3 regions of the Kitasatospora sp. NPDC030952 genome follow, and region 3 is predicted to be linked to each of the others. Evidence: riboswitches for the same ligand, from Rfam matches in the RefSeq annotation. Region 3 holds a riboswitch; each other region holds the start of a gene.
The links. Region 3 has a riboswitch for S-adenosylmethionine ahead of ACZ47G_RS17205 (IclR family transcriptional regulator). Riboswitches for the same ligand answer to the same signal wherever they lie in the genome.
Positions count from the first base shown of each region.

Region 1: it holds a riboswitch for S-adenosylmethionine, as region 3 does, so the genes downstream of both, ACZ47G_RS28355 (aminotransferase class V-fold PLP-dependent enzyme) here and ACZ47G_RS17205 (IclR family transcriptional regulator) in region 3, are expected to answer to the same signal.
Region 2: it holds a riboswitch for S-adenosylmethionine, as region 3 does, so the genes downstream of both, thrC (threonine synthase) here and ACZ47G_RS17205 (IclR family transcriptional regulator) in region 3, are expected to answer to the same signal.

Region 1 covers NZ_JBVIFM010000019.1:30,161-40,018, forward strand. Annotated here, with positions in the region: gene qcrA (cytochrome bc1 complex Rieske iron-sulfur subunit) at 1-777, opposite strand, end outside; gene qcrC (cytochrome bc1 complex diheme cytochrome c subunit) at 786-1,595, opposite strand; gene ctaE (aa3-type cytochrome oxidase subunit III) at 1,783-2,403, opposite strand; gene ACZ47G_RS28345 (response regulator) at 2,801-3,226, shown strand; gene trpD (anthranilate phosphoribosyltransferase) at 3,344-4,420, shown strand; SAM riboswitch class IV at 4,710-4,827, shown strand; gene ACZ47G_RS28355 (aminotransferase class V-fold PLP-dependent enzyme) at 4,880-6,244, shown strand; gene ACZ47G_RS28360 (Lrp/AsnC ligand binding domain-containing protein) at 6,262-6,543, opposite strand; gene ACZ47G_RS28365 (rhomboid family intramembrane serine protease) at 6,585-7,367, opposite strand; gene ACZ47G_RS28370 (hypothetical protein) at 7,598-7,861, shown strand; gene ACZ47G_RS28375 (NYN domain-containing protein) at 8,127-9,428, shown strand; gene ACZ47G_RS28380 (C40 family peptidase) at 9,630-9,858, shown strand, end outside.
Region 2 covers NZ_JBVIFM010000009.1:5,446-15,303, reverse strand. Annotated here, with positions in the region: gene ACZ47G_RS17480 (HelD family protein) at 1-348, shown strand, start outside; gene ACZ47G_RS17475 (copper homeostasis protein CutC) at 462-1,148, opposite strand; gene ACZ47G_RS17470 (hypothetical protein) at 1,273-2,232, opposite strand; gene ACZ47G_RS17465 (PadR family transcriptional regulator) at 2,229-2,612, opposite strand; gene ACZ47G_RS17460 (HD domain-containing protein) at 2,684-3,316, shown strand; gene ACZ47G_RS17455 (hypothetical protein) at 3,313-3,669, opposite strand; gene groL (chaperonin GroEL) at 3,783-5,405, opposite strand; gene ACZ47G_RS17445 (cold-shock protein) at 5,730-5,933, opposite strand; gene ACZ47G_RS17440 (MoaD/ThiS family protein) at 6,485-6,763, opposite strand; gene thrC (threonine synthase) at 6,791-8,071, opposite strand; SAM riboswitch class I at 8,089-8,224, opposite strand; gene ACZ47G_RS17430 (glucosyl-3-phosphoglycerate synthase) at 8,368-9,399, shown strand; gene ACZ47G_RS17425 (alpha,alpha-trehalose-phosphate synthase (UDP-forming)) at 9,438-9,858, shown strand, end outside.
Region 3 covers NZ_JBVIFM010000008.1:266,894-276,751, forward strand. Annotated here, with positions in the region: gene ACZ47G_RS17175 (RNA polymerase sigma factor) at 229-735, shown strand; gene ACZ47G_RS17180 (SRPBCC family protein) at 765-1,322, shown strand; gene ACZ47G_RS17185 (polysaccharide deacetylase family protein) at 1,532-2,404, shown strand; gene ACZ47G_RS17190 (N-acetylmuramoyl-L-alanine amidase) at 2,501-4,318, opposite strand; gene ACZ47G_RS17195 (glycosyl hydrolase family 18 protein) at 4,826-5,890, shown strand; gene ACZ47G_RS17200 (polysaccharide deacetylase family protein) at 6,022-6,816, shown strand; gene ACZ47G_RS17205 (IclR family transcriptional regulator) at 6,912-7,625, opposite strand; SAM riboswitch class I at 7,825-7,967, opposite strand; gene ACZ47G_RS17210 (hypothetical protein) at 8,241-8,498, shown strand; gene ACZ47G_RS17215 (class I SAM-dependent methyltransferase) at 8,570-9,361, opposite strand; gene ACZ47G_RS17220 (hydroxymethylcytosylglucuronate/cytosylglucuronate synthase) at 9,653-9,858, shown strand, end outside.

The DNA.
Region 1 (9,858 bases), on a different contig from region 3:
CTTGTCGTCCTTGATGTCATCCGGCGCGATGCGCACCAGCATCAGGGCGTCCTTGGCGATCCGCTGCTGGAAGTCCTCGTCGTGGGTGGTCAGACCCTCCGGCATCGCGAAGGTCAGCGAGCCGATCACGAGGTCCTCGGGCTTCATCGGCTGCATGGTGCTCATGTTGACGAGCTGCAGCGGCTTGGCCGGAGTGGCTTCCTTCCAGCCCGTCTCCTGGAGCTTCTTCTCCGGCAGCGGGCCCAGGTCGCGGAGCAGGACCACGCCGGAGAGCGGGACCAGCGCCATCGACCCGATGAGGGTGTTGCGGATCATCTTGCGGCGACCGAAGCCGGACTCGGCGGCACCGGTCTTGAACTGCTCGATGACGTCGTTGCGGACCTCGTCGGAGGCCTCGATCGGGTGACGCTCGGCCGGCAGCTCGACGTCCGACATCAGGGTGCGGGCCCAGTGGACCGCGCCCGCGCCGATCATGAACAGCGCGACGCCCAGGGTCAGGCCCAGCGCGAAGTTCAGCGCGCTGACGTGACCCAGCGGGAAGATGTAGACGATCTTGTCCGGGTCGATGGCCACGTACGAGGCGATGAAGCCGACGGTGGCGAGCATCGAGACCACGAACATCAGCGAGACCTGACGCTCGGCCCGCTGGGCGGCCCGCTCGTCGATGTCGGTGCGACGGGGCTCGTGGGCCGGCAGGCCCGGGTCGGCGAACGGGTTGCCGTGGTCGGCCACCTCGCCGGCGGAGCCGTGCGGCTCCGGGAGCTTCTCTTCTGACATGTCGTGGCTCATGACTTCTTGGCCTTGGTGGTGTGGGCGGCGACCCAGATCGCGACCGCGATGAGCGTGCCGAGGCCGAAGATCCAGCCGAACAGGCCCTCGGTCACCGGACCGAGGCTGCCGAGGGTGAGACCGCCGGGGTTGGGCTCATCGTTGGTGGTGTGGCGAACGAAGGCCACGATCTGCTTCTTCTGCTCCTCGGGCATGGTGCTGTCCGGGAACGACGGCATGTTCTGCGGGCCGGTCTGCATGGCCTCGTAGATGTGCTTGGCGTCCACGCCCTCCAGCGACGGGGCGTACTTGCCCTTGGTCAGGGCACCGCCCTGACCGGCGAAGTTGTGGCACTGGGCACAGTTGGTGCGGAACAGCTCGCCACCCTTGGAGATGTCGTCAGGGTCGGTCGAGGTGTACTGCTTCGCGTCCGGGGCGATCGGGCCGGGGCCGAGCGACTGGACGAACGCGGCGAGCTGGTCGATCTCGCCCTGGGTGTAGATGGCCTTCTTGCGCGGCACCTGGGCACCGGGCTGCTGGGCCGGCATGCGGCCGGTGCCGACCTGGAAGTCGACGGCGGCGGAGCCCACGCCGACCAGGCTCGGCCCGTCACTGCTGCCCTGGCCGTTCAGGCCGTGGCAGGAGGAGCAGCCGACGGCGAAGAGCTTCTTGCCCTCATCGATCGCGAGCGACTGCGCGGCGACGTCGGCCTGCGCCTTGTCGGCGGGCGCGAACATGCCGTACAGCCCCCCGGTTGCCGCCAGGGCGAGAAGTAGGACGACCAGCGCCGCCAATGGGTGGCGCCGTCGTGCGGAGAGCTTTTTCACGGAATAACCCCGGTGTCAGGATCTGGTCGACTGGTGGGTGCACCCGGCTGCCGGTCTGGCCGGCACGAGGCTGCCTGTCCAAGGCTGCGCGCGCGGTCGGTCGGTGGGAGCGTCGGCACCGGCAGAAGCGGCCCGTCGCCGGTGAGGGCGGGGGCCGCAGCCGGTGGCCAGCGACCTGATCAGCTGGTTACTTGATCAGGTAGATGGTCGCGAACAGGCCGATCCACACGACGTCGACGAAGTGCCAGTAGTAGGACACGACGATCGCGGCGGTGGCCTGCTCGTGCGTGAAGCGCTTGGCTGCGTACGTCCGTCCGAGGACCAGCAGGAAGGCGATCAGACCACCCGTCACGTGCAGACCGTGGAAGCCGGTGGTCAGGTAGAACACCGTGCCGTACGGGTCGGAGGACAGCGAGAGGCCGTCGTTCTTGACCAGCTCGGTGTACTCGTAGACCTGGCCGCCGATGAAGATCGCGCCCATGAAGAACGTGAGGATGAACCAACCGCGGAGCTTCTTCACGTCACCGCGCTCGGCGGCGAACACGCCGAGCTGGCAGGTGAGCGAGGAGAGCACCAGGACGGTGGTGTTGATCGAGGAGAACGTCACGTTGAGGGCGTGCGCCTTCTCGGCCCAGAACTCGGCTCCCTTGACGGAGCGGAGCGTGAAGTACATCGCGAAGAGGGCCGCGAAGAACATCAGCTCGGAACTGAGCCAGACGATCGTTCCGACGCTGACCATGTTCGGTCGATTGACCGATCCGTGCGCGTGCCCGGTTTCTGTTGCTGTTGCTGTCGCCACGACGGACATTATGTCGGTCCCTTATTCCGTCTTCACGTCGGGGGGTGTCCCTCGGAGTGTCCGGTGCGTGCGGTATGCCCGCTTGGGGGCCGACGGGGTGTCCGGACGGGGGCCGAGCAGCGGCGTGTCCCTTTTCTGACGGTTCCTCGGAACGGCCCGCTACCCCGTTGCCCGGCGCGTCGTTGCCCGGTCGGCGCAGCGTCGGATTGTAGGGGAGAGAGAGGCGGCATCGGCCGTCCGGGTGGACCTGGCCGACCCGGGTGACGGGCCGTCCTCCGGGCGGGTGAGTCGTGGGCGCGGCGGCTTGAGGGGGAACGTGCGCGAGGGGGACCGGCGACGGGTGAAACGGGGGTAGCATCCGGATCAGGTGAACGTGGTCCGGATCACACTTGAGGGAGCAGGGCCCATGGCGTACACGACCGACGAGACGCTCACCGTCCTCGTCTACAGCGACGACCGCAACACCCGCGAGCAGGTGCTGACGGCACTCGGCCGTCGGCCCGCCGAGGATCTTCCGGAGCTGTCCTACCTCGAGTGCGCGACCACCCCCGCGGTGATCAAGGCGCTGGAGAAGGGCGGCATCGACCTCTGCGTGCTGGACGGCGAGGCGGTGCCGGCCGGCGGCCTCGGCCTCGGGCGCCAGCTCAAGGACGAGATCTACGGCTGCCCGCCGGTGCTGGTGCTGATCGGCCGGCCGCAGGACTCCTGGCTCGCGGCCTGGAGCCGGGCCGACGCCGCGATCTCCCACCCGGTGGACCCGGTGGCGCTGGCCGAGGCGGTCGCCACCCTGCTGCGGGCGCGGGTGGCTAAGCGGGCCCCGGCCACGCGTTGAACAGTGCCGTCTCAGTACTAGAGAAGACGGGGCCGTAGGGACCCCGCCGCTCGATAGGCTGGCCCCATCCGTACGGACGTCCCCCGAGCGGGGAACCGACAACAGCTGGAGTCAGCCATGGTGAACGTGAACCCTGCGAACGGTGGTACCGACCCCGCGCAGGTGGTCCGCACCTGGCCGGACCTCCTGGCGGCGCTGTTGAAGGGGGAGGACCTCGACCGCTCGTCCACCGCGTGGGCGATGGACCGGATCATGAGCGGCGAGGCGTCCCCCGTCCAGGTGGCCGGGTTCATGGTGGCGCTTCGGGCCAAGGGCGAGACGGTCGACGAGGTCGCCGGCCTGGTGGACGCGATGTACGAGCACGCCGAGCCGCTGGAGATCCCCGGCCCGGCGGTCGACATCGTCGGCACCGGCGGGGACCGGGCGAAGACCGTCAACATCTCGACCATGTCGGCGATCGTCGCGGCGGCGGCCGGGGCCAAGGTGGTCAAGCACGGCAACCGGGCCGCCTCCTCGTCCAGCGGGTCCTCGGACGTGCTGGAGAAGCTCGGGGTGGCGCTGGACCTCTCCTCCCGGCGGGTGGCCGAGGTGGCCGAGGAGGTCGGGCTCACCTTCTGCTTCGCGGCGAAGTTCCACCCCTCGATGCGGCACGCCGCCACCGCGCGGCGCGACCTCGGGGTGCCCACCGCGTTCAACATCCTCGGCCCGCTGACCAACCCGGCGAAGGTCACCTCGCACGCCATCGGCTGCTTCGACACCCGGCTGTCCGGGCTGATCGCCGGGGTGCTCGCCCGGCGCGGGGCGACGGCGCTGGTGTTCCGCGGCGACGACGGGCTGGACGAACTGACCATCACCACCACCTCGCGGGTCTGGGTGGTGCGCGACGGGGGGGTCACCGAGACCACCTTCGACCCGCGGGACGTCGGCATCGAACTGGTCGGCATCGAGGCGCTGCGCGGGGCTGACGCCGCGTACAACGCCGAGGTGGCGCGCCGGCTGCTGGCCGGGGAGCGCGGGCCGGTGCGGGACGCCGTCCTGCTGAACACCGCGGCGGCGCTGGTCGCGCTCGACCTGGGCGACGCGCCGCTGGCCGAGCAGCTCGCGGCGGGCATGGCGCGGGCGGCCGAGGCGATCGACTCGGGCCGGGCGCAGGACCTGCTGCGGCGTTGGTCGGAGGCCACCAGCCGGATCTGAGGCGGCAGTTGAGGGCCCGTGCCGGTTCGTCGGCACGGGCCCTTCGCATGCGCCCGAGCCGATGCGCCCGAGTCGATGCGCCCCGAGCCGATGTGCCCGAGTCGATGCGCCCCGAGCCGAAGGGGCGCGCCGGTGCCGAAAGTCGAGGAGCGACAAGCGAGGTACGAGCGCCGGAGCGACGAGCGTCGGCGCCGGGTCGGAGCGCCCCGGAGGCGAGCGGGCGAGAGCACTGTCCGGATGGTGGATGGCCGTTTGACCGTCCGACGTACCCGACCTAGAGTCTTCGCCAGGTCATGAGTGACAGCGTCAAGCCCCAGCTTGCTGTCCGGCAACCCTCCGTCCGTGGCGGGGTGCCCTGGGTGAGGACCGGGTCGCCGGGCACGCCGTCCGCGCGACAAGCGCGGACACCGGACGACGAGTACTCCCGGGGTCCCTTACCCCGTGAAGGAGTGCATCCTCATGTCCCTCGCTCTCGAAACCGCCGCCCCGCTCGCCGTCCTCGGCCACGACGTCCAGGTGCCGCTGGCCAGCGGTGCGAAGGTCGGCTACGCGGCGCTCGACTACGCGGCCAGCGCGCCGGCGCTCCAGCGGGTGTGGGACGACGTCGCCGCCTACGCGCCGTACTACGGCAGCGTGCACCGCGGGGCCGGGTACCTCTCGCAGCTGTCCACCGACCTGTTCGAGCAGAGCCGACGGACCGTCGCCGAGTTCCTCGACCTGCGCGAGGGCGACCAGGTGGTCTTCACCCGCGCCACCACCGACTCGCTCAACCTGCTGGCCGCCGCCGTGCCGGCCGGCACCCGGGTGTTCGCCTTCGAGACCGAGCACCACGCCTCGCTGCTGCCCTGGGCGCACGCCGGGCTGGAGGTCGGTTACCTGCGGGCGCCGCGCTCGCGGGCCGAGGCGGTGGAGGCGCTGGAGGCCGCGCTGGCCGCCGCGCCCGAGGGCCCCAAGCTGCTGTGCGTCACCGGCGCCTCCAATGTGACCGGCGAGCTGTGGCCGGTCGCCGAGCTGACCGCGACCGCGCACCGGTACGGCGCCCGGGTGGTGCTGGACGCCGCCCAACTGGCCCCGCACCACCGGGTCTCGGTGCGCGAGCTGGGCGTCGACTGGATCGCCTTCTCCGGCCACAAGCTGTACGCGCCGTTCGGCGCCGGGGTGCTGGCCGGGCGGGCCGACTGGCTGGACGCGGCCGAGCCGTACCTGGCCGGCGGCGGGGCGACCCGGACGGTGGCCCGGGAGCTGGACGGCTCGGTGGCGGTCCAGTGGCACACCGGCCCGGCCCGGCACGAGGCCGGCTCGCCCAACGTGATCGGTGCCTACGCGATCGCCTCGGCCTGTCGGGCGCTCACCGAGGCCGGCTTCGACGCGTTGGAGGCCCGGGAGCGGCAGCTGGTCGACCGGCTGACGGCCGGGCTGGCGGAGATCCCGGAGGTCCGGGTGCTGAACCTGTTCGGCGTCGGCTCGGCCCGGGTGGGCGTGCTGTCCTTCGTCGTCCGGGGCTGGAACAGCTCGCACTTCTCGGCCGCGCTGTCCGCCGAGTACGGCATCGGGGTGCGCGACGGGCTGTTCTGCGCCCACCCGCTGGTGCGGACCCTCCTCGGGGACGAGGACGTCGCTCCGTCCGAGTGCGGGGCGCCCGAGCCCTCGCTGCCGGGCGAGCGCAGCCTGAACGCGATCCGGGTGAGCTTCGGGGCGGGCACGCCGGACGAGCACGTGGAGCGCTTCCTGACCGCCGTCCGCGAGCTGGTCACCGACGGCGCGGCGTGGAACTACCGCAACGAGGGCGGCCGTTGCGTCGCCGACAGCCGACGCGAGGGCTGAGGGGTACGGGCGGACCGCTACTCGTCCAGGCCGAGGGCGAAGGCCGCTTCCAGGTCGTGCTGGGAGTAGGTGCGGAAGGCGATCTGGGTCTCGGTGTGGGCCACACCCGGGACCTTGTTGAGCCGGCCCGGGATGACCTCGGCCAGGTCGTCGTGACGGCGCACCCGGACCATCGCCACCAGGTCGTAGCCACCGGTCACCGAGTACACCTCGCTGACCCCCTCGATCGCGGCGATGGCCTCGGCGATCTCCGGGATGCGGTCGACACTGGTCTTGATCAGGACGATGGCAGTGATCACTGTGCGGGCTCCTTCATGGGGTGCGGCCAGCGTATCGGGCCTCAGCCGGGCCGTCTCGGGGGGTGTCCGACCACGGTGCAGGCGTACAGGAAGCCGGCCGAGAAGCCGATCACGTGCACCAGGTAGGCCACCCCGGGCCCGGCCGAGTGCACCGACCACCACTGCAGGGCGAACCACAGGCCGAGCACCAGCCAGGCCGGGAAGCGCAGCGGGAGGAAGAGGAGCAGCGGGACCAGGGTGGTCACCCGGGCCCGCGGGTGGAAGCGCAGGTAGGCGCCGAGGACGGCGGAGATCGCGCCCGAGGCGCCGATCAGGACCCGGGTGGAGTCCGGCGAGTGGGCCTCGGCGAGCGCGAAGCCGTACGCGGCCAGGCTGCCGGCGGCCAGGTAGAAGAGGAGGTACCTGGCCCGTCCGACCCGGCGTTCGACGGTGGGGCCGAAGACGTGGAGGAAGAGCAGGTTGCCCAGCAGGTGCAGCCAGCCGGCGTGCAGGAAGAGGCCGGTGAGGGCGGACACGGCGGGGTGCTTGCCCGGGGTGGGGGCGGCGGGGCAGCCGGGGACCGGGTCGGGGGCCTCGGCCAGCTGCTCGGCGGTGAGCGGGTGACCGGTCAGCAGTTCGGCGGGGACGGCTCCCCAGCGCTGCTCGTAGCGCTGCTCGGCGCAGATCCGGGCCTGGCTGGTGCCGTACAGCGGGTTGACGCCGGCCGCCGGGCCGAGCAGGAAGACCAGGGTGTTGACCGCGATCAGGGCGTAGGTGACCGCCGGGGCGGCCACCGCCGGGCGGCCGTCCCGGGCGTCGGTGTGGCCGGGGGTCGCGAGCGCCATGCGGCCAAGCATCCCTCCGGGCGCGGCAGGTGACACGGCGGTTTACGGCAGGTGGACTACCGGTCCGTCCGGTGGGCCGGAACGGGCTCCGGTCGTCTCGGCTGACCGGTGGTCCTGATGGTTGCCCCAGGCAATAGGCTTGGGCCGGGCAATCCCGCCTCCCGCCGCCGACGCCGGGGCTCCGGGGGGAGCGCCTAGCCCACCCAGGGAACCAGCCGAGAGGATCCCCGATGACCGTCCCCGCCCTGACCGCCGAGACGCGCTGGCGCTGCACGCTGTGCGGCAACCTCACCCGCTTCGACGTGACCCGCACCGCGCGGGTGACCGAGTTCCTGCACTTCGACCTGGCCGGCGAGTCCAAGGTCGAGGAGACCGAGGTGCACAGCGAGGCGATCGAGTCGGTGCGCTGCCGCTGGTGCAACGCGGTGGACCAGGTCGAGCTGGTGGCCCGCCCGGGCGCCGAGGGTGCGGAGGCCCCCGCCGCGCAGGGCTGACCCCTCCGGTGCGGCGGGCGGTGCGCGACGCGGCCGTCCACCGCACGGGACAATACAGACAAGACGCACGGAGCGTGACGACAGGGGCGGCCGCGGCCGCACCCGCTGGACCAGGATCGGAGCCGAGGACGTGGTGGACGCAGCGAGGGAGCCCGGCGAACCGCAGGGGCTTCAGCCCGCTGCGCAGGCACCGCAGCCGGCCGCCGGGACGGTCCCGTCCGAGACCCCCGCCCCGGGTGCCGCGGCGGAGCGTACGGCTGAGAAGCTGGACCGGCCGCTGCCCGAGGGCGTGCGCCGGCGGGTGGTCGGGCTGGCCTCGGACGCGCTGGGCGGGCTGCCGCCCGGGGAACTGCCGCAGAGCCTGCGTCAGTACGCCAAGTTCACCCCCGCGCGGCGGGCCAAGTACGCGGCCACCGCGCTGGCGGCGGCGCTGGAGTCCGAGCCGGCCTTCCGGGTGCGGATAGCGGAGCGGCTGCGGCTGGGCCAGCCGGACCTGGTGAAGGCGCTGGAGTCGGGCACCGTCCCCGGCGCCGCCGATCCGATGGACGTCGCGGCCGCCGCCTACCTGGTGCGGTCGGCGGGCTGGAGCCGGCTGGTCGCCGAGGCCGGCGAGGAGGCCGAGCGGGCCGGCGCCGAGGACGCGGTGGCGGAGGCCTCCCGGCTGGTGGAGAAGCTGCAGGCCGAGCTGGCCGAGGTGCGGGCCGCCGCCCGGGCGGACCTGGACCGCCAGCGCGCGGAGTTCGAGGGCGTCCGGCGGGAGGCCGAGTCGCTGCGCAAGAAGGTGCGGTCGCTGGAGAGCGACACCCGCCGGGCGCAGGCCGAGACCCGGCGGGTGGCCGGCGAGCTGGAGGCCGCCAGGGCGCAGGCCGCGGGCGAGCGCAGTGCGGCCGAGAGCGAGGCGCGGCGGCTGCGGCACCGGGTGTCCGAGCTGGAGAACGCGGCCGAGCAGGGCCGCCGCTCGGCCCGGGAGGGGCGCAGCGTCGAGGACATGCGGCTGCGGCTGCTGCTGGACACCGTGCTGCAGTCGGCTCAGGGGCTGCAGCGCGAGCTGGCGCTGCCGGTCTCCCAGATCCGCCCGGCGGACCTGGTGGAGGCGGTGGTGCCGGGGGCGGCCTCGCCGCACGACGTGGCCCGGCGCGGCCTGGCCGACGACGACCCGGCGCTGCTGGACCAGCTGCTGGCGATCCCCCAGGTGCACCTGGTGGTGGACGGCTACAACGTGACCAAGACCGGGTACCCGACGTTGCCGCTGGAGCAGCAGCGGATCCGGCTGCTGGGCGGGCTGGCGATGCTGGCCCAGCGCACCCAGGCGGAGGTCACCTGTGTGTTCGACGGGCAGGACCTGGACGTCCCGGTCATCATGGCGCCACCGCGCGGGGTGCGGGTACGGTTCAGTCGGACCGGCGAGACCGCGGACGAGTTGATCCGCCGTCTGGTCCGGGCCGAGCCGCAGGGCCGTCCGGTGGTGGTGGTCTCCACCGACCGGGAGGTCGCGGACGGCGTGCGGAAGGCGGGCGCGCGCCCGGTGGCCTCGGTGCTGCTGCTGAACCGGCTGGCCCGGCCCTGACCAGCGGCCCGGGCGGCGTGACAGCAGGTCAGTGCCGTCGTCGGGCAGGTGTGCGGATCCGGTGAAGTCAGTGCGAGAACCGGAGTTCACGCCTTCGGGGGAGTGGCAAAACGGGTAGATCTTCACTAGGGTCTGGCGTCAAACCTATTTTCCGGTATCTCACCCGAACAGGTGAGTCCGTTGGAAGAAGGAGCGGGTCCCTTGGCCTCCCACCGCCGTCCCAAGCAGCCGAGCCGCGCGCGGGTCTCCGTGCTCACCGCGGCCGCTGCGACCGCGGTCGCCCTCTCCGCCCAGGTGGCCGCGCACGCCGCGCCGCAGCCGAACACCAGCGACGTCAAGGCGCAGATCGACCAGCTCCAGCAGGAGCAGGAGCAGGCGGCGGAGAAGTACAACGGCGCCAAGGAGCGCGCGGACCAGCTCCGCAAGCAGG
Region 2 (9,858 bases), on a different contig from region 3:
GAGGCCGTCCTGACGGCCTGCCGGGAGGCGCTGGAGCACGAGGGCTCGACCGGCCTGATCGCCGCCGACGCCCGGATCCCGCTGCTCGCCGAACTGCTCACCGCGGCCGGCCTGCCGCACCTCTCCCCCGGCACCGAGACCAGCGCCGACGCCCGGCTGACCCTCGTCCCGGCCTCGCTGGCCAAGGGTCTGGAGTACGACTACGTGGTGCTGGACGAGCCGGCCGCGGTGGTCGCCGGCGAGCCGGACGAGCGGACCGGCCTGCGCCGGCTCTACGTGGCGCTCACCCGCGCCGTCTCCGGGCTGACGGTGCTGCACCGCGAGCCGCTGCCCGAGCAGCTCGGATGACCGCGAGAAGGGGCCGGTGGCGTCACCGGCCCCTTCTCGATCGCTCAGGCGTCGATCAGCCGACCGCTCAAGCGTCGATCAGCCGGCCACTCAGGCATCGATCAACCGGCCGCTCAGGCGTCGATCAGTGCCCGCCACTCGGCGACCCTGGCCGCGTCGACCGGCGTCCGCCAGCCGTCGGTGCGCACCGCGCCGCCGACGTGGAAGGCGTCGAAGCCCTCCGCCCGCAGCTCCTTGAGGTGCTCGGCCCGCAGGCCGCCGCCGATCAGGATCCGCTGGGTGTAGCCGGGTTCGCCGCTGCGGGCCAGCTCGGCGGCCAGCACCTCACGGCCGGCGTCCACCCCGGCGGCCGCGCCGGAGGTGAGGAAGGTGTCCAGTCCGGGCAGCGTGCCGACGGCGGCGCGCAGCGCGGCCCGGTCGGTGCTGTGGTCGATCGCCCGGTGGAAGGTCCAGCGGCAGCCGGCGATCGCCTCGGCGACGGCCCTGGTGGCGGCCAGGTCGACGGCGCCTCCGGCGTCGAGGAAGCCGAGGACGAACTCCTCGGCGCCCTCGGCCCGCAGCGCGGCGGCCCGGGCGCACAGTTCGTCCAGGTCGCCGGGGGCGAAGCCGTCCCGGATCCGGAGCATGACGCGCAGCGGGACGGCGACGGCGGCCCGGATCCGGGCGAAGTCCTCGACGGAGGGGGTGAGTCCGTCGGCGGCCATGTCGGTGACCAGTTCGAGCCGGTCGGCGCCGCCCGACTCGGCAGCCTGGGCGTCCTGGGGCGTCAGCGCGATGACTTCGAAAATTGGTCTAGACATATCAGACAGCCTGCCACATCCCCGCGCCCCCGGCGAGAGCACACCCCCGCCCCGGTCACACCGGAACGGGGGTGGCCGTCACACCGGGACGGGGTCGCCCGTCACACCGCGACGGGAGCGCCCGTCACACCCGTCCCGGCACCATCCCGAGGGCCGTCCGCCGGCCGAACCGGTGCTCCGCCACCGCCACCAGCGCCAGCAGGACCACCACCGGCACCGCCATCGGCAGCAGGTGCGAGATCCCGCGGGTCTCCCGCCAGATGTTGAACAGGCTGCCGGGCCCGGTCAGCACCAGCATCGCCAGCCCCACCGCCGCCGGCCCCATCCGCCCGCGCAAGCCGGCGAAGGTCAGCAGCGTCGGAGCGATCAGCATCACCACGAACCACTGGAGGTCCAGCGGGAAGGTCGTGTCGTCCCAGTTCTGGGCCGCCTCCAGCAGCCCGCCGGCGACCACCGAGCCCAGCACCAGCCCGGCCGTCCGCAGGTTCGGCCGGGGCAGCAGGTCGGTCGGCGCGGCGATCAGCAGCAGCGCGGCCACCACGAACGGCAGCGTGGCCATCCCGATGTAGCCGACCCACCAGGCGTCGACGAAGTGCGACCGCCAGGCGGCCAGGCCCAGGTCGTACAGCCCGACGGCGCCCAGCAGCAGCGCGGTGACCCGAACGGCCGTCCAGCGCCCCAGCAGAGCCGCCACCCCGAGCAGCAGCGCGGCCGCCGGCGGGGCGAAGGCCCGGACGTGGTTGCCGAACGAGTCGTCCCAGGCGAGCCACCTGGTGGTCCGGTCCAGGGCGGCCAGCCAGGGCACCATGGTGGCCCCGACCACCGCACCGGCGATCATCGGTGCCACCAGGGCGAGCAGCCGCCCGGCCGCCGACGCGCCGGTCAGCCCGAGCCGCACCCGCAGCCCGTACAGCGCCAGGCCGAGCACCTCCCGGGCGACCGCCGTGCGGCTGCCCGCGGCCGTCGTGTCGGCGAACACCTCGGCCAGCTCCTCGCCGCGCTCGCGGCGGTACCGCGCCGGGTAGAGCTGCAGCGCGGCCCGCAGCACCGTCGAGGGTGCGGCACCGATCACCGGCATGGTCATGAGAGTCCTCCCCCCGCGGCGGGCCGCCCCTGCGACCCGGTCCTTCCCGGCAGCATCGACCGGATCTTCGTCAGCCGGCGCTCGGCCTCGGTGGCGACCGCCCGCAGGCGCCCGGCCTCGGCGGCCAGCGCGTCCCGTCCGGCATCGGTCAGCGCGTAGCTGCGCCGGGCCCGACCGTCCACGACCTCCTCGGCGGCGACCTCGATCAGGCCCTGGGTCAGCAGCCGGTCGAGGGCCCCGTAGAGGGTGCCGGTGCGCATCTTGACCCGGCCGTCCGAGATCGCGGCGACCTCCTGGATCAGCGCGTAGCCGTGTCTCGGCGCATCGGCCAGAGCGGTGAGCAGCAGCAGCGTGGGCTCCTGCATGGAGCGTTCTGTCATACGACTACATATATCGTCAACCTACCTATAGGTCCAGTGCCGGGCCGGGCCCGTCCGCCACAATGTGCCCCATGCCGACCGAGGACCTGCTCACCGCCTGGACCGCCCTGCTGCACCGCTGCGGCGCCACCGACGACCCCGAACCGTACGGCCGGGAGCTGCTGCGCCGCTGGTCCGAGCCCTGGCGCCGCTACCACTCCACCGAGCACCTGCGCGCGATCCTGCGCCACGTCGACGACCTCGCCGGGCACGCCACCGACCCGGACGCCGTCCGGCTCGCCGCCTGGTTCCACGACGCCGTCCACCGGCCCGACCGCACCGAGAACGAGGAGCGCAGCGCCGCCCTCGCCGTCCGCGCGCTGACCGCCGCCGGCCTGCCGGCCGAACGCGTCGCCGAGGTCGAACGGCTCGTCCTGCTCACCGCCGCCCACGCCCCGGCCCCCGGTGACCGCAACGGCGAGGTGCTCTGCGACGCCGACCTCGCCGTCCTCGGCGGCACCCCCGAGGCCTACGCGGCCTACACGGCCGCCGTGCGCGAGGAGTACGGCTTCGTCCCCGAGCCGGACTTCCGGGCCGGCCGGGCCGCCGTGCTGCGCCGCATCCTGGCCCTCCCCGCCCTCTACCGCACCCCCGCCGCCCACCACCGTCTCACCGAGGCGGCCCGCACCAACCTGGCGGCCGAACTCCAAGGACTGGAGAGCTAGTCCAACTCCCCCACCGGCGCCACCACCGCGCCCTGCTTGCCGCACACCCAGTGCGGCTCCGGCCCCAGCTCGGGCTCCACGCCCAGCGCGTGCGGGTCCCCGTCGGCCGCGCAGGCGGTGCACAGCGGCCACCGCCCGTACGCCTCCAGCAGCGCGTCCTGGACGTCCTGGGCGACCAGCCCGAGCACGTACTCGGTGCCGTCCGGCCACTGATCCAGCCACCAGCGGCGGTGGGTGACGGCTTGCTCCACCAGCGAGACGACGGCGGCGTCCGCCACGTCCCGCGCGGTGAGGTCGGCCAGGATCAGCGCCCGGGCGTTGTGCAGGGCGGTCTCGATGTCGTCGGAAGCCATCCGTCCATTCTCCGTGGAAACGGCGGAACGCCGAAACGCCGCGTGGGCGGCCCCCCGAAGGGAACCGCCCACGCGGACGAGGATCAGCCGATCCGATCGGAATCCGATCAGGATCAGAAGTCCATGTCACCGCCCGGCATGCCGCCACCGGCGGCCGCGGCGGCCTTCTCCGGCTTGTCGGCGATGACGGCCTCGGTGGTGAGGAACAGCGCCGCGATGGAGGCGGCGTTCTGCAGCGCGGAGCGGGTGACCTTGGCCGGGTCGATGATGCCCTCGGCGATCAGGTCGACGTACTCGTTGGTGGCGGCGTTCAGGCCGTGACCGGCGGGGAGGTTGCGCACCTTCTCCACCACGACGCCACCCTCCAGGCCGGCGTTGGTCGCGATCTGCTTGATCGGGGCCTCCAGCGCGACCTTGACGATGTTGGCACCGGTGGCCTCGTCGCCCTCCAGCTCCAGCTTGTCGAACGCGACACCGGCCTGCAGCAGGGCGACGCCACCACCGGCGACGATGCCCTCCTCGACGGCGGCCTTGGCGTTGCGGACGGCGTCCTCGATGCGGTGCTTGCGCTCCTTGAGCTCCACCTCGGTGGCCGCGCCGGCCTTGATGACGGCCACGCCGCCGGCCAGCTTGGCGAGGCGCTCCTGGAGCTTCTCGCGGTCGTAGTCCGAGTCGCTGTTCTCGATCTCGGCGCGGATCTGGTTCACGCGGCCCGCGACCTGCTCGCTGTCACCGGCACCGTCGACGATCGTGGTCTCGTCCTTGGTGATGACGACCTTGCGGGCGCCACCCAGGAGGTCCAGACCGGCGTTCTCCAGCTTGAGGCCGACCTCCTCGGAGATCACGGTGCCGCCGGTGAGGACGGCGATGTCGCCGAGCATGGCCTTGCGGCGGTCGCCGAAGCCCGGGGCCTTGACGGCGACGGACTTGAAGACGCCCTTGATCTTGTTGACGATCAGGGTCGACAGGGCCTCGCCCTCGACGTCCTCGGCGATGATGACGAGCGGCTTGCCGCTCTGCATGACCTTCTCCAGCAGCGGGAGCAGGTCCTTGATGCCGCCGATCTTGGAGTTGGCGATGAGGATGTACGGGTCCTCGAAGGTCGCCTCCATCCGCTCCAGGTCGGTGGCGAAGTAGGCGGAGATGTAGCCCTTGTCGAAGCGCATGCCCTCGGTGAGCTCGAGCTCCAGACCGAAGGTGTTGCTCTCCTCGACGGTGATGACGCCTTCCTTGCCGACCTTGTCCATCGCCTCGGCGATGAGCTCGCCGATCTGGGTGTCGGCGGCGGAGATGGAGGCGGTGGAGGCGATCTGCTCCTTGGTCTCCACGTCGGTGGCCTGGGCCAGCAGCTGGTCCGAGACGGCCGCGACGGCCTTCTCGATGCCGCGCTTCAGGGCCATCGGGTTGGCGCCGGCGGCGACGTTGCGCAGACCCTCGCGAACCAGGGCCTGGGCGAGCACGGTGGCGGTGGTGGTGCCGTCACCCGCGACGTCGTCGGTCTTCTTGGCGACCTCCTTGACGAGCTCCGCGCCGATCTTCTCGTAGGGGTCCTCGAGCTCGATCTCCTTGGCGATGGAGACACCGTCGTTGGTGATCGTGGGGGCGCCCCACTTCTTCTCCAGCACGACGTTGCGACCCTTGGGGCCGAGCGTGACCTTCACCGCGTCGGCGAGCTGGTTCATGCCACGCTCAAGGCCGCGGCGAGCTTCCTCATCAAAGGCGATGATCTTGGCCATCAGAAGTGGTCCTCCGGGACACGGTCGACTGCTCGGACCAAGGGGTGCCCGCGACGGACGGCCCTGGTGTGCGGAGGTCCATTCCCCTACCGCCCCCGGGGGCCTCACCGACCCGGTCCGCTGTCACTCTCACACTGTGAGTGCTAACGCCAATGATTAGCACTCCGGGTGGTCGAGTGCAAGCCCAATCCACAACCCGCGAGCCGTCGTCCGGGCCGGCGCGGGTACGCGAACGGGCCCGTACGACGTGTGTCGTACGGGCCCGTCGAGAAGCAGGAGGTCCACCAGTAGTGGGCCGTGCCGAGCTCCTGGAGTCGGAAGGGGTCAGACCGCCGCGCGGACCATGTCCGCCTGCGGGCCCTTCTGTCCCTGGGAGATCTCGAACTCGACCCGCTGGCCCTCCTCGAGGGTGCGGTAGCCGTCCATCTGGATCGCGCTGTAGTGGACGAAGACGTCCGCACCACCGTCGACCGCGATGAAGCCGTAGCCCTTCTCCGCGTTGAACCACTTGACGGTGCCCTGAGCCATTCCGAACTCCCCTTGTGCTGTGCTGGCCCTTCACGGGCCCGCAGGTAGCGGGCCCGGGTCTGGTTTTGAAGGCCGGCCCGGGGAACCCCCCCTGAGCGCAGCCGTGCACGCCGCAACCCTCCGCACGGGGGCGCCGGACGGCTTCCGTGAGCGGGTGATTACGTCGACCGCCGCTGAATGTATCCGGACCGACGCCCTCTGCAACAGGGTCAACCACCGGGAATTCCGTAGCCCTGCCAAGAGACAAGAGCGAACAAACCGGGAGGAAATCGGCATTGCACGCCGGACATAGCGGACGAATTACTCAAATGCCTGCAGGAATTCTGACATCTGCCTGACATGTTTCCCGACCCGGCACCCAGGCCGGTCTCAGCGGCCGGACGACCTCCGGCGACGCACCCCGTCCGCCGGGAGCGGAGCCCTGTTCCCAGCAGAGCCACACTCTACTCCGACTCGACCCGGAATATTCCCGCCGAAATACGCGCGACCGCCCGCACATACGGGGAATCGAATTCCGTACGTGCGGGCGGCGCGGAAAAGGGCGGGGCGGCTCAGCAGCCGCCGGCCACCGCCGGAATGATCGAGACGCCGGCACCGTCCTTGATCTCGGTCGCCAGGCCCTCGGCGAAGCGCACGTCGTCGTCGTTCACGTACACGTTGACGAAACGGCGCAGCTTGCCGGTGTCGTCCAGGATCCGGGCCGAGATGCCGGCGTGGTTGCGCTCCAGGTCGGCGATGACCTCGGCCAGGGTGGCCCCCTCGGCGGTGACCTCGGCCGCGCCGCCGGTGTAGGTGCGCAGGATGGTGGGGATGCGGACGTTGGCGCTCATGACTCTCCTTGCGGGGTGGGGGGCGGTTCAGGCGGACGCGAGGCCGGCGGCGCGGAAGGCGTCCAGGGTCGGGCGGATCACGGCGGTCATCCCGGCCTCGGAGACGGCGTCCAGCGTCTTCAGGCCGTCGCCGGTGTTGATCGCGACGGTCTCCTTGGCCGGATCCAGCTGACCGGTCTCGACCAGCTTCTTCAGCACGCCGACGGTCACCCCGCCCGCGGTCTCGGCGAAGATCCCCTCGGTGCGGGCCAGCAGCCGGATCGCCGCCACCACCTCCGCGTCCGTGACGTCCTCGACCGCACCGCCGGTGCGGCGGGCGATGTCCAGCACGTACGGGCCGTCCGCCGGGTTGCCGATCGCCAGCGACTTGGCGATGGTGTCCGGCTTCACCGGCTTGATCACGTCCCGCCCGGCCTTGAAGGCCGCCGACACCGGCGAGCAGCCCTCCGCCTGGGCGCCGAAGATCCGGTACGGCCGGTCCTCGACCAGGCCCAGCTTGATCAGCTCCTGCAGCCCCTTGTCGATCTTCGTCAGCTGGGAGCCCGAGGCGATCGGGATGACGATCTGCTCCGGCAGCCGCCAGCCGAGCTGCTCGCAGATCTCGTACGCCAGCGTCTTGGAGCCCTCGCCGTAGTACGGCCGCAGATTGACGTTCACGAAGCCCCAGCCCTCGCCGGCCTGGTCCCCGATCAGCTCCGAGCAGAAGCGGTTCACGTCGTCGTAGTTGCCCTCGATGCCGACCAGCTCGCCGCCGTACACCCCGGCCATCACGACCTTGCCCTGCTCCAGGTCGTGCGGGATGAACACGCAGGACCGGAACCCGGCCCGGGCCGCCGCCGCGCCCACCGCACCGGCCAGGTTGCCGGTGGAGGAGCAGGACAGCGTGGTGTAGCCGAACGCCCGGGCCGCCTCGATCGCACACGCGACCACCCGGTCCTTGAACGAGTGGGTCGGGTTGCCGGAGTCATCCTTGATGTGCAGCTGCGCGGTGAACCCGAGCTCCCGGCCCAGGTTGTCCGCCTTCACCAGCGGGGTCCAGCCGGGGTTCAGGTTGGGCTTCGAAGCGACGTCGGCCGGCACCGGCAGCAGCGGCGCGTAGCGCCAGATGGACGCGGGGCCGGACTCGATCCGCTTGCGCAGCTCCTCGGCGCGCTCGCCGCCGAACTCGTACGCGATCTCCAGCGGCCCGAAGCACTCCAGGCAGGCGAAGCTGGGGCCGAGCGGGAAGCGGGTTCCGCACTCGCGACACGACAGCGCGGCGGCGGGGCCGAGGTCGACGGAAACAGGTGCGGCAATGTCGATAGCCATGATGGCGGAGGCCTCTCTCCTCATCTTCCCCGTGGCGCGGGCGCGCCACAGGCCGGAATTGGCACCTGTCCCGCCGGGGCCTGTCGACGACAGCCGAGCGAGAAGGTTGCCGGGACGTCAACGGGCCGTTCCCTCAGTCCCTCTGGATGAGCTTGTGAAGTTATGGTTCAGCGGCGACCCCGGCGTGCGAAGGTCCGACCGCTGTACGAAGACTGTATCCGAAGGCGTCAACCTCGAACGGGACCGTCCGCCACGCGAGATGGCCCGTTCCACCTATCCCGCCGAGGAGAGTCACCGTGCCCGCCGAACCGACCCCCGCGCTCCTCCCACAGGCGGCGTCCTGGCTCCGCCGCCGCTCGTGGAGCGCGGCCGAGCGGCCGGTGCACACCCTGCTGGAGGCCAAACAGCGCACCGGCCGCACCGTCAGCGTCGTCCTCCCGGCGCTCGACGAGGAGGCCACCGTCGGCGACATCGTCCGCACCGTCCGCCGCGAGCTGATGGAGCGGGTGCCCCTGGTCGACGAACTCGTCGTGGTGGACTCCGGCTCCACCGACGCCACCGCCGCCGTCGCCGCCGAGGCCGGCGCCCGGGTGGAACACCGCGACCGGATCCTCCCCCGGCTGCCCGCGGTCCCCGGCAAGGGCGAGGTGCTCTGGCGCTCCCTGCTGGTCACCCGCGGCGACATCGTCTGCTTCGTCGACGCCGACCTGCGGGAGTTCGACCCGGCCTTCGTCTCCGGCATCGTCGGCCCGCTGCTGACCGACGAGTCCATCCAGCTGGTCAAGGCCATGTACGACCGCCCGCTGGAGACGGACAGCGGAGCGGTCGTCCCGGCCGGCGGCGGCCGGGTCACCGAACTCGTCGCCCGACCCCTCCTCAACCTCCACTGGCCCGAGCTCGCCGGATTCGTCCAGCCGCTCGGCGGCGAGTACGCGGCCCGCCGCTCACTCCTCGAACGGCTGCCCTTCCCCACCGGCTACGGCGTCGAACTCGGCCTGCTGGTCGACGCCCTGGACCTGGTCGGCCTGGACGCCCTCGCCCAGGTCGACGTCGGCGTCCGGCACCACCGCCACCAGGACAGCCAGGCCCTCGGCCGGATGGCCGCCACCATCTACCGCACCGCCCTCGAACGCCTCGACCGCACCCACCGCCTCAAGGCCTCCGCCGACCTCGTCCACCCCCACCTCACCCAGTTCAGCCGCGCCCCGGAGACCCTCCCCCAGCCTTCGGCCGGGGGGACCCCGATCTTCACCGCCCACACCCACCCCGTGACGGCCCTGGAGCGCCCCCCGATGCACACCCTCCCCGAATACGCGATCCGGCACTGAAACGTTTGCGGCCCCGACCCCCCGGCAACATCCCAACCATGGGCGATCTCACGACCGAACGTTCGAGTGCGACCGGAACCGCCCCCGTCTTGGTGGCCTCCAACCGGGGACCGGTGTCCTTCAGCACCGCCGACGACGGCACACTGACCCTGCGCCGCGGCGGCGGCGGCCTGGTCTCCGGCCTCTCCGCGATCGACGACCCCACCGCCGTCTGGGTCTGCGCCGCACTGAGTGACGCCGACCGCAGAGCGGCCCGGGAGGCCCCCGACGGCCGCCTCGACCTCGCCGGGCACGAGGTCGGCGGCCAGGCCGTACGGATGCTCGACATCGACCGGGAGACGTTCGCCCACGCCTACAACGGCGTCGCCAACTCCACCCTCTGGTTCGTCCACCACCTGCTCTACGCGACCCCCACCGCGCCCTCCTTCGACGCCGGCTTCCGCGCCGAATGGGCCGCCT
Region 3 (9,858 bases):
GACTTCATTGCCGTCTTCATTGCCGACTTCATTGCCGTCTTCATTGCCGTCACCTCGTGGAGTGTCAGGACGCTTGGACACCCGGAGGAGCCCCCCGCCCGACGATCCGTTCCTGTGACGAGGAACACTGCCGCCGGACGGAAACCGCGTGGAACCTTTCGCCCTCCCGAGGCCTCCCTCCACGGACCCCCTCGTTTGCCCGTCGACGGAGAGAGCGGAGAGCGCACCATGCAGGAGCCACCGCCCGGCCTTGCCGAGCTGGTCCGGGCCGCCCAGGGCGGCGACCAACTCGCGGTCGGCCGGCTGCTGGACCTGGTCTCCCCGTACGTCCGCCGGCTCTGCGGCCCGATCGCCCTGGAGGACGGCGCGGACGCGACCCAGGAGGCGCTCATCGTGGTCTTCCGCAAGCTGCGCCAACTGGAGGAACCGGCCGCCCTGTTCGGCTGGGTGCGGGCCATCGCCGTCCGGGAGGCGGTGCGGTACGCCACCCGGGCGGCGCGCTCGCGGCCCGCCGAACTCGGCGAGGTGCCCGCGCCCGGCGACCCCCAACTCGGCGCGGACATCCGCGACGTGCTGTCCCGGCTCTCCCCCGAGCACCGCGCGGTGCTGCTGATGCGCGACCTGGAGGGCCTCGACGAACGACAGACCGCGGCGCTGCTCGCGGTCGCTCCCGGGACGGTCAAGTCCCGGCTGTCCCGGGCCCGGCTCAGTTTCCGAAAGGCGTGGCACCAGTGACCGACACCCCGACGCCGCAGGAGCCGCAGATGCCCCAGATGCCTCCGGTGCCGCTAGAGCCGAAGGAGCCGAAGGAGCCGCAGGAGCCCCAGGAGCCCCAATGGCCCGTCGCCGACTTCGACCCGGTCCGGCGGCTGCACGTGATCGCCGCGACCGCGCCCGGAGCGGCGCGGATCGGCGAGACCGTCCTGGACGCGCCGTTCGAACAGGTCTGGGCGCTCGCCCAGGACCTGGAGCGCACGATGCCGCTGTGGATCCCGGACGTCCGCACGGTACGGCTCTCCGCTTCCGGGCCGGCCGACGACGCGCTGCTCCGAACCGCCTCGCTACAGGCCCGGATCCACGGCCACTCCCGCCTCCGGGCCACCTTCGGCATCGACCTCGCCCCCGGCTGGTGCCTGATGCAGAGCCGCCTGGTCCTCGGCGGGATGGCGGCCCGCCCGGAGTCCGGCCGCACCACCCGCTTCGCCTTCCTCGGCGGCCTTCGCTTCCCCGGGGCGCGCCTGCTCGCCCCCGCGCTGCGCCCGTTCACCGGGGACCCGCTGGCCCGGTTCGCCGCCCTCCTGGACGAGGAGGCCGGGGCGTAACACCCACCACGACCACCGGACCGGCCCTCGGCTTCCACCTGCTGGTCGGCCGTGGACAGGATGCCGTTGACGACGCCGTCCACGTTCCGGCCGCGGGTCGATGCCCGAAGGTCGTGAGGCCGTGCGATCCGACCCGGCATTCCAGGCCCTGTCCGCTCGCTCCGCCGCGCCTCCCAAGGGAGTTGCCGATGGCCCCCTTACCTTGGGGCATGCGCATTCTTGCTGCCTCCGCGGTCGCCGCGACGGTGATCCTCACCTGGGTGGGAACCGCCGTCCTCCCCGCAGCCGCCCTCCCCACTACGACCCGTCCCACCGTGGCCCGTCCCGTCGCCGGTCCGGACCGTCCGGACCGCTCGCTCCTGCCGTCCGCCCGCCCGGGCACCGCACCGGAGGCCGCCGCGTCCCTGCGGGCGGCGCGCGGGCCGCGGTCGGTGGCCTGGCTGTACGGTTCGGAGGTCCGCCGGCTCCCCACCGAGGAGCGCGTGGTCGCGCTGACGTTCAACGCGGCCTGGGACGAGACCGGGCTGGACACCGTCCTCAAGGTGCTGCGACAGCAGCAGGCGCCGGCCACGTTCTTCCCGACGGGCCAGTTCGCCGAGCGCCACCCCACCGCGGTCCGGTCGATGGTGGCGGCCGGGCACGGTGTCGCCAACCACTCCTACAGCCACCCGCCGTTCGCCGCCCTGACCGGCCAGGAGCGCCGGGAGGAGGTCGAACGCGCCGACCGGGCGATCCGCGCCGCCGCCGGTGCGGAGCCGCTGCCGTTCTTCCGCTTCCCCTACGGCGACACCACCCCGGGGCAGATCGCCGAGGTCAACGCCCTCGGCTTCGCGGACGTCGAGTGGACCACCGACACCAACGGCTACCTCGGCACCGCCGGCGGCATGACCGTGCAGAAGGCCGTCAAGCGGGCCCTGGACGAGCTCGCGCCGGGTGAGATCGTGCAGATGCACATCGGTTCGCTCGACGGCCAGGGCCCGGTGCTCGACGCGCAGGCGCTGCCGCAGATCATCGACGCCGTGCACGCCCGGGGCTACCGCATCGTGGACCTCCGCACCCTCCTGAACGCCCCGGCCCCGTAGCGCCGCCGGGCCGGTCGCGGCCACCGTCCCACGACCGGCCCCGCTCCGGCTCACCCCGCCGGCCTGCTCCGTCCCACCACCGGCCCCTGCTCCCGCTCACCCCGCCCCCGCAGCGGGCGGGAGCACCTGGACGTCGGCGGCCCGGAGGAACGCGAGCCGGTGGTTGAAGCGGATGGTGTAGTAGGTGTCCTGACCGACCACCAGGGTCCGGTCGTTCGGCACGCTCCCGTTGATGGTGCGTTGCTGGAAGAAGTCGGCGGGCCGGGGCGTGCCGTCCACCGCGACGTACGCCTGACCGGCGGCGATGGACGCCCGCAGCGGCACCACCGGAAGCGGCTCGATGCCCGGGTACGGGGCGTACGCGGACGCCTCGGGGTAGGCACGGCCGTACACCGGGACCGTCTCCAGCCCCGGTCTCGGTGCGAGCAGCGTTCGAGCGACCGTTCCTCCCCCGGGACCGGACGGTGCGGCGGGCCACCGGTCGCGGCGGGTCCGGCGGCCGCCCGGGTCGAGGAACCAGCACTTCTGCCCGTCGTACCAGATCGCCGTCCAGTCCCCCGTCCGGTCGGCGACCACGTAGCTGGCGCCGGTGACCGCCGTGTCGCTCCAGTCGTCGAGCGCGGCGCTCCCCCCGTTGACCAGCGGGGCGTCGGCGGACGGTCCCGTGTGCAGCCGGACGATGGTGCGCGGCTCGCCGTTCGCGCCCGGTGCGCCCGGTGCGGGCGGTGTGGGCGGTGCGCCTGGTGCGCCCGGTGCGGACGGTCGGCCGGTCTCCTCGGTGGCCGAGGCGATGGTCACGGTGTCGCCAGGGCGCGGCGGACCCTGGTCGGGGCTCGTCGGGAGCGCCGCGCCGAGCAACTCCAGGTAGTGGTCCCAGTCCCAGAAGGGGCCCGGGTCCGTGTGCATGCCGGACACCGCCTCCTGGGTCGGCGCCGGAACCTCCTCGTGGCCGATGACGTGCTGCCGGTCCAGCGGGATCCCGAACCGCTCCGCCAGGTAGCGCACCAGCTCCGCGGAGGAGCGGTACAGCTGCTCCGAGTACCAGGTCGGGCGGTCGGTGGGGAGCGCGAAGCCCTCGTGCTCGATCCCGATGCTGTGCATGTTGACGGTCTTGTTGCCCGAGTGCCAGGCGATGTCCCGCGTGCGCACCAGCTGCACGACATGGCCGTCGGAGGCGCGCACGAGGTAGTGCGCGCTGACCTGCTCGCGCGGGTCCTGGAAGGTGTCCACCGCCGAGGTGTAGCTGCCCTCGGTGTCGTGCACCACGATGTGGTGGATCCGCAGACCGTCCGCCGGCCGGTCGACCGGGTTGTAATTGCCGTACGAGGAAGGGTCCTTGGGATCGATCAGCGCGTACGCGGCGGGCACGAACTCGCAGTCGAGGTGTTCGGGGCACTCGGCGGCCGGCCCGGTGGCTCGGCGCGACGGCGGTCGGGGCCGGTCCGGCGGCACGAGGTCCGGGTCGGCGGCCAGTCGCATCCGGGCACCCTCGGCGGTGGTCCGGGCCGCGCCCGTGCGCAGGGTCTCGAACACCCGGTCCGCGAGCAGGCGGCCGTCGTCGCCGCCGTCCGCTCCCCCGCCGGCCGGGGCGCCCCTCCCGAAGGCCGTCACCGCCCCGTACCAGTCGCCCGGCCCGCCACCTGCCGGGCCCGCGCCGGCACGCCGGTACGACGCCAACAGGGCGGCGCCGCCGCGGAGGTTCTGCAGGGTGTCGCGCCTCAACTCCTCGGCCGGGCGGCCGATCAGCGCGGCCGCGGCGCGCAGCGTGTGCAGCGCGGGCGAGTCCTTGCCCCGGGCTGCCGCGAGGTCGGCGTCGGTCAGGCCCAGGACCCCGTAGTTCCCCGTGGTGCTCGGCCTGCCCTGGTGGGACTCCCAGCGGCTCTCCTGGTAGGCCAGCGCCAGGAGCACTCCCACCGGAACTCCGAACTCCGCTGCCGCCGAGGCGAATTGCTCCTGCAATCGGATCTGTCGGCCGTCGCCCGGCGCTTCGAGGGCCGCGCCCGATGCGACCTGCGGGGCCGTGCAGACGGCGGCGAGCAAAGCGGACAGGACGCCCAGGACGGGTCTCACGATGACAGCCACCACTCCGGTTTCAGCGGACCCTGAAGCTGCACAGCACGTCGTAGTGCTCGCCGCCCGGGCCCAGGACGAGGGTCTGATGGGCGCAGTCCGCCCGGTCGTGCGGTCGGTTCTGCGGGCGAGGACACCCGGCGTGCCGGCTCCGACCGGGCGCCGGGGGCTGACCTCACCCGCGCTCCGGTGGCCCCCAGAGTTCTAACACGCGACCGCGCCCCGCAGAGGTCCGCGGCGTCCCCGCGTGTCGGTCCTGGACGGCCGCCCCGGTGGGCCGTTCGGTCGCCTGCCGTGTCGGGTCGGCGGGGGCGGGCGCGCTCGCCGCACTGGCTGTGGAGGATGGCCGCCATGACGATCGCGCTCCCCTCACCCGTCCGCGCCGCGGGTGCCGTCCTCGCCGCCCTCGCCCTGGTCGCCTGCCCCGCCACCGCCGGGAGCGCCGCCGGCGCCTACCGCCCCGCCCGGACGGCATCGGCCTGGCTGCCCTGGTGGGGCGGGGAGGCCGCCCTGGAGGACGCGCTGCAGCACGCCTCCCGACTCCACACCGTCAGCCCCTTCTGGTACGAGGCCAGCTCCGACACCGCCATCGGCGGCTACTCCGGCGCGGGCGACCGGCGCACCGTGGACCGGCTGCACCAGAAGCGGATCAAGGTCGTGCCCACCGTCATCGAGACCCCCGACGCCACGGCCATGGCAGAACTCCTGGAAGACCCGGCCCGCCGCGCCGCCCACGTCGACGCGCTCATGGAGATCGCCGGGAGCGCCGGGTACGACGGCCTCGACCTGGACTACGAGCGCATGGCCGAGACCGGTGACGAAGGGCTGCGGGAGCGGGTGCGGATCGGCTACAACGCCCTGACCGGCGAACTCTGCGCCCGCCTGCACGCCCGGAACCAGCAGTGCGTCATCACGGTGATGCCCCGCACCCACGACAGCGGAGGAGCCTACGACTACGCGCACCTGGGCCGGGTCGCCGACCGGATCCGCATCATGGGCTACAACCTCCACGACGCGACGGACGAGCCGGGGCCGCTGTCCTCGCTCGCCTGGTACGAGGAGTTCCTCGACTACGCGACCGCCGTCGCGCCCCGCGGAAAGCTGGAGGTCGCCCTGCCCGCCTACGGCTGGGACTGGACCCTCGGCTCCGCCGAACGCGCCAAGCACGTGACCCAGACGGAGGCCGAAGCGCTGCGGCAGGACCGCGGGGCCGACTACGTGTTCGACGAAGTCTCCGGCACACCGCACTTCGGCTACACCGACGGCGGCGGCGCGAAGCACGAGGTCTGGTACCAGGACGCCAGGGGCGCCGCCGCCCACGTCGCGGTGGCGCGGAAGCACGGCGTGCGGAACACCGGCCTCTGGGCGCTGGGGTTCGAGCGGCCCGACCTGTGGACGGCGCTGGCGCAGCCGTAGGCGTAACCGTGGCCGTGGCCGTAGCCGCTGCGGTCCGGTCGGCCCCCGGGTGGCGCTTCGCCCGCTGGGTGGCGAAGGCCGTCCGGTGTGTCCCCGGCCGCGCTCCGGAGCGGCGCGCCCATACTGCGGCAATGACCGTTCACCAGGGCGTGTTCGCACGCCGTCCGCTGCTCAAGGCCGCCGGACTCGCGCTGCCCCAGGTGCTCGGTGCGGGTACGACCGCCGGCGCCGCACGGGCCCTCCCGCCGGCTCCGGGCAGGACGGGGGCCGATGCGCCGGGCGGGACCGGCCGACCGCGCGAGCCCCAGCAGTCGGTGCACGCCGGGCCGATGACGATGGCACTGACCTTCGACGACGGCCCGGGCCCGTTCGCCACCACCGCCATCCTCGCGGTCCTGCGGCAGTACGGCGTGACCGCGACGTTCTTCATGCTCGGCGCCAACGTCGAGAAGTATCCGCAGGTGGCCCGCCAGGTCGCCGAGGAGGGCCACCGCATCGGCAACCACAGCTGGTCCCATCCGCGCTTCGACGGCCTGTCCGCGGCTGCGATCAGGACGGAGATCGCACGCACCGGCGACCTCCTCGCCGCCACCACCGGCCGCCGTCCGGTCCTGTTCCGGGCCCCCGGCGGCCATTTCACCCCGGCCTGCCTGGCCGTCTGCGCCGACCTCGGACTGCTCCCGGTCTCCTGGTCCGTCGACCCCGAGGACTGGTCGAACCCCGGCACCGAGGTGATCGTGGACCGGGTGCTCACCGAGGCCCGGACCGGCTCGATCGTCCTCAACCACGACGGCTGCCTCACACCCGAGTTCGTCCCGGCCCCGGGCGGACCGGCCGACCGCTCCCAGACCGCCGAAGCCGTCCACCGCTACCTGCCACGGCTCCGCACGGCCGGCTACCGGTTCACCGTCCCCGGCGACTCCTGACGCCCGCCTGAGCTCCGCGACGGAGCGGTGCACCGCGGTACCGGACCACGGCGCACCGTCACAGGTCGCCCCGTCGCAGGTCGCAGGCCGGCAGATCAGGGGCGGCGCAGCGCCTCGCTCAGCTGGCCGGCCGCCTCCACCACCGCCTGGGAGAGGCGGGCGCCGGGGTGCCGGGTGAGCCGTTCGATCGGCCCCGAGACGGAGACGGCGGCCACCACCCGCCCGCCCGGTCCGCGGACGGGTGCGGCGACGGAGGCGACGCCGGGCTCGCGTTCGCCGACGGCCTGGGCCCAGCCCCGGCGCCGGACCCCGCTGAGGGCGGTGGCGGTGAAGCGGGCGCCCTGGAGCCCCCGGTGGAGGCGCTCGGGCTCCTCCCAGGCGAGCAGCACCTGGGCGGCGGACCCGGCCTTCATCGGCAGGGCCAGGCCGACCGGAACGGTGTCGCGCAGGCCGAAGAGCCGCTCGGCCGCCGCCACGCAGACCCGGACCTCGCCCTGCCGGCGGTAGAGCTGGGCGGTCTCGCCGGTGACGTCGCGCAGTTGGGTGAGGATCGGGCCGGCGGCGGTCAGCAGGTGGTCCTCACCCGCGGCCACCGACAGCTCGGTGAGCCGCGGCCCGAGGACGAACCGGCCCTGCAGGTCACGCCCGAGCAGGCGGTGGTGTTCCAGTGCGACGGCGATCCGGTGGGCGGTCGGCCGGGCCAGGCCGGTGGCGTCGACCAGGCCGGCCAGGGTGGCCGGTCCGGCCTCCAGGGTGCCGAGGATCGAGGTGATCTTGTCGAGCACGCCGACACCGCTCGTGTTCTCCATGGACGGGTACTCCAGTCTCAGATCCCGTGGCCGTGGGTGGGTTCGGCTCACGGGCGCTCCGGTGGGGATGGGAGCGGGGCGGTCAGCGAGGACGGGCCTGCGAAGCGGGCCGAATGCCTGCGCCGGACACGAGATGGGTACGCGAAAGGGCCGGGGCGGGAAGCGCCCGGACGAAGGACAGCACAGAGAGCACCGTGTCTCCTCATCTTCCCCGCGCCACGTTGGCGACAGGCCGGAGTTGGCACTGACCCCGGACGGCACGGCGCGTACTTCGGACGCCGGGTCGGACGGGGAGTTGCCGGGGCTTCGTAGGGCCGGTCCCTCCACCCCTCTGGATGATTCGCGGAGAACGATACAAGATTTCCCGGGCGTCCCGCCAAACCTTTCCCGCACCTCCACACCCGGAACCCCCGGGACCGCACTCGGAACCCCAGGACCGAACCCCCAGGACCGACACGCCGGGAACGGCGGGACCGGCCGCGCCGGGAACACCGGGAACCTTCGGACCGGCCGCGCCGACGGCCAGCGCCTCCCGGAGCGCAGCGAGCGGCCCGTGACCGCCCGGGACGGTCGGCGGGGCGCCCGGGGCGCCCGGGGCGCGGAAGAATACGACGGGTGACCAGCACTCAGCCGCTTCCCCGGGGCCTCACCGCCCTGATCCCCGACGCCCGCGCCAGGGCCACGCCCGGCGAACGGGCCGCCTCCCAACTCCTGCACCTGCGCGAGGCGACCGTGCCGGTGCCGGTCCTCGCCGCGGCCGCCGAACTGATCGCCCCTCAGCTGCAGGACCCCGACCCGGCCACCCGCGCGGTCGCCACCGCCGTGCACACCCGCCTGCTCTCCGCCATCGAGGATGCCGCGCCGGGCCGGTAGACCCCGCCAGGCCCGGTGACCGCCACCCGACCGAGCGACACCGGCCTCCGAAACCCGCCGGACCGGGGAGTTCAGGCCCGGGCGCCCGAGGCGCGCCGGACGGTGAGCATGTCCTGGGTGTGGCCGATCGCGTAGCTGCCGTCGGGCTGGGCGAAGTGCTCCCGGACGTAGGCGGTGAGGGCGGCCCGGGTGGGGCGGGGGTCCAGGGTGGCGAGGTCGGCGACGTTGACCATGAACTCGGCGACGTCGACGGCCTCGGCGAGGTGGGGCGTGCGGTAGTGGAGGTCGAGGGTCTCCAAGGCGTAGCTGTGGGCCGGGTGGTGGGCGCGCAGGCCGTCGAGGAGAGCGCTCAGGTCGTAGCGCACGCCGGTGAAGTGGGCGGCCATCCTCATGCAGGGGCTCTCGGGGTTCTGCAGGACGACCAGCAGGGTGTCGCCGGGGGCCGTCCACTCGATGGCGCGGGTGACGGTGGGGAGCCAGTCGGGCTCCGGGACGTAGTAGAGCACGTGGGAGAGGTGGACCAGGTCGGCCGGCTCGGACGGCTCGGCGCGGTCCAGCGGTTCGGGGAGGACGACGGCGCCCGGGCAGGCGGCGCCGAGCTTCTCCCGCATGGCGGCGCTCGGTTCCACGGCGATCGTGCGGTCGAAGTACCGGGCCAGGTGGGCGGTGGTGCGGCCGTCGCCGGCGCCGAGGTCCAGCAGGACCCGGCGGTGCGGGAGACCGGTGGCGACCTCGGTCAGCCGGGCGTGGGTCCGGGGCTTCTCGTCGGTGCCGGCGAGGAAGAGGTCGAAGGCCCGCCGGTAGTCGGTGCCGGAGGTGTCCAGCACGCGGACCGGATCGGTGTCGTCCGCCAACTGTTCCATCTGGTGGCCCTCCTGGGGATCGATACGGCTGGGCGCGGATTCGGATGGGCGCCCATTGCAGCCCGCCGCCTCGGTCATCGGGCGCAGGCACGTTCCTGCCCGCATGTTGCGCATACATCAGATTGACTGCCCGTCGTCAATTCACCGAAGGACAATGTCACCTAGTGGGGTGGTTAGCTTTCGTTTTTCCGTAGGTAGTCGAACCGATCCACGATCTCGCGCCTGGTACGAATACGGAACGACAGGAAATGACGACTGAAAAATCCGGAACGGGCGGGGGAGTTGGTACGGATGACGACCAGAATGACGGCGAGGACGGAGACCCGGACGGTCGCCGTGGCCGGGGTCGAGTTCGGCTGGGGCAGTTCCGGCAAGCTGAGCGCGGTGCTGTCCGCCCTCCGGGGCCGCGACGGCGACCGGCTGAGATTCATCGGGCTGGCCTCGGGGCTGGGCAGGCCGGTGCTCGCCGAGCACCCGGTGGAGCGCTGGTTCGACCT